Regions from separate parts of the Bacillus sp. GW823-FHT06A11 genome, predicted to be linked through region 1. Evidence: riboswitches for the same ligand, from Rfam matches in the RefSeq annotation. Region 1 holds a riboswitch; each other region holds the start of a gene.
The links. Region 1 has a riboswitch for lysine ahead of AC1Q8L_RS03440 (aspartate kinase). Riboswitches for the same ligand answer to the same signal wherever they lie in the genome.
Positions count from the first base shown of each region.

Region 1 (2,276 bases):
TATGTCATATAGCATCTTGTTAACGAACAGCTTTTATTTAATAGGAAGGAAGTAGATTAATATGATTTTTTTATAAGTGTTACTGAGCATATCAAATTAGCTCATTTGCACTAAAGGCTCAATTTTCGCCATAAATGATTGATGCAGTGCCTCAACACCTGTTACTAAATGAAGGCGGTCAATAACGACAGACACTTTAATTTCTGATGTACTTACCATTTTAATATGAATATCTTCTTCTTTTAAAGTAGTAAACATATTTGCAGCGACACCAGGGTTAGATACCATGCCAGATCCTACGATTGATACTTTTGCTAAATGATTTTCATATTCTACTGCTTCATAGTGAAGTGCCTCTTGATTTTGTTCCAATACTTCTAATGTTTCTCTTAAATCATTAGAATGGATGGAGAAGGAGAGATGAACAGTTCCTTCATTTGTAATACTTTGAATGATGATATCTACATTAATATGTGCCGCTGCTAATGTAGAGAAAACAGTTGAAAGTGAACCTTGTTCTAATCCTTTCACTGTGATGCGTGTAATATTATCTTCAAATGCAATACCTTTAACGATTGATTGTTGTTCCATGTTACATTCTCCTTTTACAATTGTTCCGTTTTCTTGTTCCATACTTGAGCGAACTTCTAAAATGACATTATGATTTTTAGCAAACTCAACAGCACGCGGGTGTAATACACCAGCACCGAGGTTTGCAAGTTCTAACATTTCGTCATAAGAAATTTCATCTAATTTATAAGCATCTTTTACAACTCGTGGATCCGTCGTATATACGCCGGTCACATCTGTGTAAATATCACATTTTTTTGCGTTTAGTGCAGCAGCTAATGCGACAGCAGTTGTATCAGAACCGCCTCGTCCAAGCGTTGTAATTTCAAAATCTTCACTGACTCCTTGGAAACCAGCTACAATAACAATCGTGCCTTTAGTAAGATAAGACTGAATTCGATCTGTATTAATTTCAGTAATCCGTGCACTACTATGTACAGATTCTGTCGTAATACCAGCTTGCCATCCTGTTAATGAAATCGCGTTATACCCTTTTGCTTGTAGTGCCATCGTTAATAATGAAATAGTTACTTGCTCTCCTGTCGATAGAAGTATATCCATTTCGCGTTTACTTGGATTTTCTGTAATTGCGTTAGCAAGTGCGACAAGTTCATCCGTGCTTTTTCCCATTGCTGAAACGACAGAGACAACGCTATGACCTCGTTCATATTCTTCAATAATTAAATTTGCTACATGTTGAATGCGCTCGACGCTCCCGACAGAAGTGCCACCAAATTTTTGAACAATTGTTTCCATTGCAAATTCCTTCTTTCGTCTATTTTTAAGAATAGATTAGGAAATATATAGATCCCAATACTCCTGTAGTTACCAGAAAGACAAACAAAAAACACCATCTCAAATAAGTGAGGATGGTGCTGTTACAGGAAAAGGGAAACAGAAAACGGAGCTAATAAAAAAACCGCCAAAAAAGGAATATCATAAAAAATGATATCTCTTTTTTGTAGATAGCTCTTCATACATACACGTCTGTACATATGACAGTTCTGTTTCTATTCGAAAACAGCCCCAATTGATAAATGCAGAGAAATTTATCAATTTCGGCAATACTTCCTTTCATCTAAGTTCATAGACATCTCTGTGTCTCCATTAGAATACTCATAAGTATTGCAACCTCTATCTCACGTTTTAGGCGAGAGTGTTTGATTTATGAAGTTGTTGGTAACATTTGTTTTATAATAATTTAAATTTTTCGGGGAATCAAGTGTTTTATATATATTTTAAAAATTCTTTCTTTTTTCTGAGGAAGTTTGTGAAAAATGTAGCAAAATAAATTCATTGCATGTACATTAAACTTATAGTGCATAGGAGGTGGGGAGAATGAAAAGGAAACAGCCTATTTATGTTGCGACAAAAATGAACACGACGATGGGGAAATTATGGGAATATATGCAAGAACCAGATATACATACAGAGTGGGATGCTCGCTTTACTGAAATTTCGTATTTAGAGAAAAAAGAAGGAGAACCACAGAAGTTTTTGTATAAAACAAAGATTGGATTTGGGTTTGAAATAGCTGGAGAAGGGGAATCAATAGGTGAAATAAGAAAAGATATTTTAATGCAGTTATGCAATTGGATGGAAACGAAAATGAAATTGTAGATTATTTTGGCGAACCACATTTACTCGTTTCTACACTGCATTTTCATATCGATGAGTTAGGGGCAATGCATATTTCTTCAAAGAAA
Region 1 is NZ_JBXAHS010000001.1:720,326-722,601, reverse strand. Features, by position in the region: gene AC1Q8L_RS03440 (aspartate kinase) at 97-1,326, opposite strand; lysine riboswitch at 1,529-1,715, opposite strand; partial or broken gene AC1Q8L_RS03435 (hypothetical protein) at 1,909-2,187, shown strand; partial or broken gene AC1Q8L_RS03430 (DUF4166 domain-containing protein) at 2,130-2,276, shown strand, end outside.

Region 2 (2,276 bases), on a different contig from region 1:
TTCTGTAGCATTTACTCTCTTCATATGTAACTTTTCTAAAATGCGAATCGAACTATAATTATCTAGAAGTGTCTCTGCAATTATTGTTTCTACCTCTCCTGTTTTGAAAGCCCAATCGATTAGTTCTCTTACAGCTTCTGTTGCATAGCCCTTATTCCAATATTTCTCAATAAATCCATAGCCAATTTCTACTGTTCGATTCTCGTTTGGTTTCCCTTTAAACCCAATATCACCTATAACGCTATCATCTTCTTTCCGAAGAACATACCACGCGCCCCATGGTAATATAGCTGCATCTTGTTTTACATTCTTTACATGCCCTACAATATGCGGACCGCTATTGTATCCTTGCTCGTTAGCAACTTGAACTCTCTCTTCTGTACACGGCACTATATAGAGCCTTTCTGTTTCTAATTTCATTTTGATTTCCCCTTTTTACTTAAACATTACTCTAATTATAACAAATAATATGACTTTATTATGAATGTCGAATTATATTTTTCTGAATTTTCTTTTAATTTAGAGGGTTTTTCAATATTTTTTGCGAAACATTTGTATAACAATTTTTTCTTTGCTTATTGCTACATAATAGTAGGCTCGGGTGGAGTTTTGCAAGCGTTTCCTATACAATAACCGATATTTTTTGACTTTTCCTAACAAAATTCCTTGCAATATATTCAGAAACTCATTACAATTGCCATATATTAAAAATCTTAGCAATATATAAATCCTCATCAATCCGATGAGGTAGAGGTTGCGACTTTTAATAGTAAAACGGACGAGACACAGAGAATGTCACTGACTCCGTTTGAAAGGAAAAGTTGCCGAAGTTTATATTTCTTCTCTGGAAATATGAGCTGGGGCTGTCTCCGAAAGGAACAGAACTGTCACGTTTACAAAATTACCGTGTAAACGTGGGGTGCTATCTTAACGGAAGGGTATGATGGGGTGGTTATTTGTGAAACGTTCCGCCAAATTCCTTTGGCGGTTTTTTGTATTTTTCTCCCCCGCTCCTTCCTAACCTACAAGAAAAGGAGTGTTGAACATGAATAGCGCAACAAATCAATCTACCTCTAAAACAGAAACTACACAAGGACAAGGTGAATTAAAACGCGGATTAAAATCGCGTCACCTTACGATGATTTCTCTCGGTGGTACAATCGGTACCGGACTATTTCTTGCCAGCGGTGGTGTAATCCATTCAGCTGGTCCTGGCGGTGCACTAATCGCATACGCCGCAATTGGAATTATGGTTTATTTTTTAATGACAAGCTTAGCTGAACTTGCAGCTTACATGCCTGTTACTGGATCTTTTAGCACGTATGCAACAAAATTTGTTGATCCATCACTTGGCTTTGCACTTGGATGGAACTATTGGTATAACTGGGCAATTACGATTGCTGCTGAACTTGCAGCCGTAACATTAATTATGAAATTTTGGTTCCCAGATACCCCTTCTCTTATTTGGAGCGGATTATGTTTAGCTATTATTTTCCTTTTAAACTACTTATCTGTTAAAGGGTTTGGTGAATCTGAATATTGGTTCGCACTTATTAAAGTAGTTACGATTATTATCTTTTTAATTGTTGGTTTCATGATGATTTTTGGAATTATGGGCGGTGAAACGGTTGGATTTAAAAACTTCACTGTTGCAGATGCACCATTTAACGGCGGTATCATGGCAATTATCGGTGTGTTTATGGCAGCTGGTTTCTCATTCCAAGGAACTGAACTATTAGGAGTAGCTGCTGGTGAAACGTCTGATCCAGAACGTAATATCCCAAAAGCAATTCGTTCAATCTTTTGGCGTATTCTTTTATTCTATATCCTTGCGATTCTCGTTATCGGTTTATTAATTCCTTATACAACTGAAAGCCTTGCTGCAAGTGATGTTACAGTAAGTCCGTTTACACTTATTTTTGAAAAAGCGGGCGTTGCCTTTGCTGCTTCTGTTATGAACGCTGTTATTTTAACTGCTGTACTATCTGCTGGTAACTCTGGTATGTATGCATCAACTCGTATGCTTTGGGATTTAGCTCGCCAAGGAAAAGCACCAAAGTTTCTTGGTAAATTAGATAGCCGCGGTGTACCTGTTAACGCGTTAATCGTAACGTCAATTGTTGGGAGTATTGCTTTCATTGCTTCTTTATTCGGTGATGGTGTTGTATACATTTGGTTATTAAACGCATCCGGAATGTCTGGTTTTATCGCATGGGTTGGAATTGCAATTAGTCATTACCGTTTCCGTAAAGCATATATCGCACAAGGAAAAGATT
Region 2 is NZ_JBXAHS010000003.1:596,058-598,333, forward strand. Features, by position in the region: gene AC1Q8L_RS17265 (GNAT family N-acetyltransferase) at 1-420, opposite strand, end outside; lysine riboswitch at 741-933, shown strand; gene AC1Q8L_RS17270 (amino acid permease) at 1,046-2,276, shown strand, end outside.
Region 2: it holds a riboswitch for lysine, as region 1 does, so the genes downstream of both, AC1Q8L_RS17270 (amino acid permease) here and AC1Q8L_RS03440 (aspartate kinase) in region 1, are expected to answer to the same signal.

Region 3 (2,276 bases), 830 kb from region 1:
CCGAGAAGGAACGTTTTTATATCGGATGCGCCGGTTTTAATAACCCACAGTGCGTAGCAAAGTGCGATAACTGCGACTATGCCATCTGTAATTCTTGCCCGCATTTCATTTTTATATGTTTCACCAGTTGCGACTAGTTTTAACTGGAAGATTGGTGAAACGAGATATGGAATGAGGTAGGCCAGTGTCGATACGGTAATAACGAATGTATAAGCTTCCGCAATGGTTCCTGATAATGTTGAGAATAGGAATACTTGCGACATAATGTTTGTTAATCGTAATGAGTAAATTGGACTTCCTTTTTTATTTGTTTTCGTGAAGAAGGAAGGGAAGAAACCTTCTTTTGCTGCTTGATAAGGTACTTCTGAGCTTAATAAAATCCAGCCTAAGATAGAACCGAACAGGGAAGTAAGAGCAAGTAATGCCATCAGTTTCCCGCCGCCATGACCCATTGCAGCGTTTAGTGCATCTGCTAATGGACGTTCAGAAGTTTGTAATTTATCAACGTGAAGTACACCCATTGTTAAAATTGTAATTCCTAAGTAAATCGCAACTGTAATAAGTAATCCCGCAACTGTTGCACGTTTTACCGTTTTTGGAGAAACAGCACGGTTTGATAAAAGAACGGCTGATTCAATTCCGATAAACGCCCAAAGCGTTGTAAGAGCAGCTAAATTTACTTGTGAAAGAAGACCATGTGATACACCTGATTTATCAATCATCGGCGTGTACCATTGTCCAAACTTAGAAGCTTCGAATGCAAATAACGTAACGACGATGAATAAAAGGAATCCAGTTACTTTCGTTGTTGTTGCTAAGAAGTTTAGTTTTCCAGCTCCGCTTACACCATTTGTTAATATAATATGAGTTCCCCAAAGTAAGATGGAACAAATCGTAAATGTAATTAGTTTTCCGACTTCTATGTTAAAAGAACCGATTGAAAATAGTAGTCGCGTATCTTTCATAATTGGGAAGAAGAGTGATAAATATCCCGCAAATGATGTAATGATGGCAACGTTACTTGCCCAGTTTGCAACCCAATATCCCCATACCATACTGAATCCAGCCATTTTTTTCTTTTTTGGTGTTGAGAATAAAGCATATGCATGACTTTGTGGTCCTGTCGTTAAATCAGGACGACGAATTGCTAAATTACCGAAAACAAGAGCTAGCATTAAAACACCAAACCCTGTTGTTAACCAAGCTAAAGTGACACCGAGTGGGCTTGCTGTTTGTGCCAACGTACTTGGCACCATGAAAATACCAGCGCCAACCATGTTACCGACAACGAAAGCTGTTAGTACCCAAAAGCCCCATTTTTTTTGTTGCATAGAAAATACCTCCAAAGTTAGTATAACCAAGTCAAGCGAGGAGATATGTATGTCTTCCTGAGTCAGGAAGAGAAGTCCCAAACAAAACAAAAAAAGCACGTAATCTGCCGCTACATGCTTTCTATCTTATAAGAAACCCACGACATACCTCTCGATAGCTCTCCACAAACGAAACGTTTGTGACAGTTCTGCACTTATTAAATGCAGACCCAGCAAGCGTGCATGGTGGACACGACTTACTTCGGCAACCATTCCTTTCTCATTCCTTCATCAATGCCACTACATCTCCTGAAATGATACTCTTAATGATTGCAACCTCTACCTCACCGAGATACGAATGAGGATTTAAATATTAAATTAACGTCTTTAAGAGTAACAAATGTATTTTTATACGTCAATGGATATAGTAATAATCAGATTATAGGGAAGAGTTTGTGATTAAAAAGGGGGTTAGGAGAAGATGTAACGATTATTAGTTCTGCAGAAGAAACAGCGATAGAGTTAAGTACCATTTTACAGCACAAAGGAATTTTGTCTGACAATCTGAATCCGAAGCATCGTTTTTTTACAACGGGATCTGTTTTATCATTTGAACATATTGCTGAGCGATGGCTAGGATATCACATTTCTGTAGAATGTGTGGATTTACCCGTAAAGAATGCTCGTATCTGTAATTAGACTGTATTAAAGTACTTTTTGTTCAATAAATTAGGTTAGTTGCATAAGAAGGAAAAAATGCATTTTTAATTGAAAGGATTAAGGTCATTTCAATTAAAGGGGAGATTGGATTATGGAATTATCAAGATCTCAATTATTTGCTTTAGAGTATATTTCAAAATATGCAGAGAACGAAAAACGTGAGGCTAAAGCAACGATTAATCATATACTTAAAATGTCTAATATTACAGATGAAATATTTGAAGAAGCTGTCGCTAATTTAAAATC
Region 3 is NZ_JBXAHS010000001.1:1,550,744-1,553,019, reverse strand. Features, by position in the region: gene AC1Q8L_RS07805 (amino acid permease) at 1-1,331, opposite strand, end outside; lysine riboswitch at 1,479-1,660, opposite strand; partial or broken gene AC1Q8L_RS07800 (glutamate racemase) at 1,770-2,009, shown strand; gene AC1Q8L_RS07795 (DUF3626 domain-containing protein) at 2,122-2,276, shown strand, end outside.
Region 3: it holds a riboswitch for lysine, as region 1 does, so the genes downstream of both, AC1Q8L_RS07805 (amino acid permease) here and AC1Q8L_RS03440 (aspartate kinase) in region 1, are expected to answer to the same signal.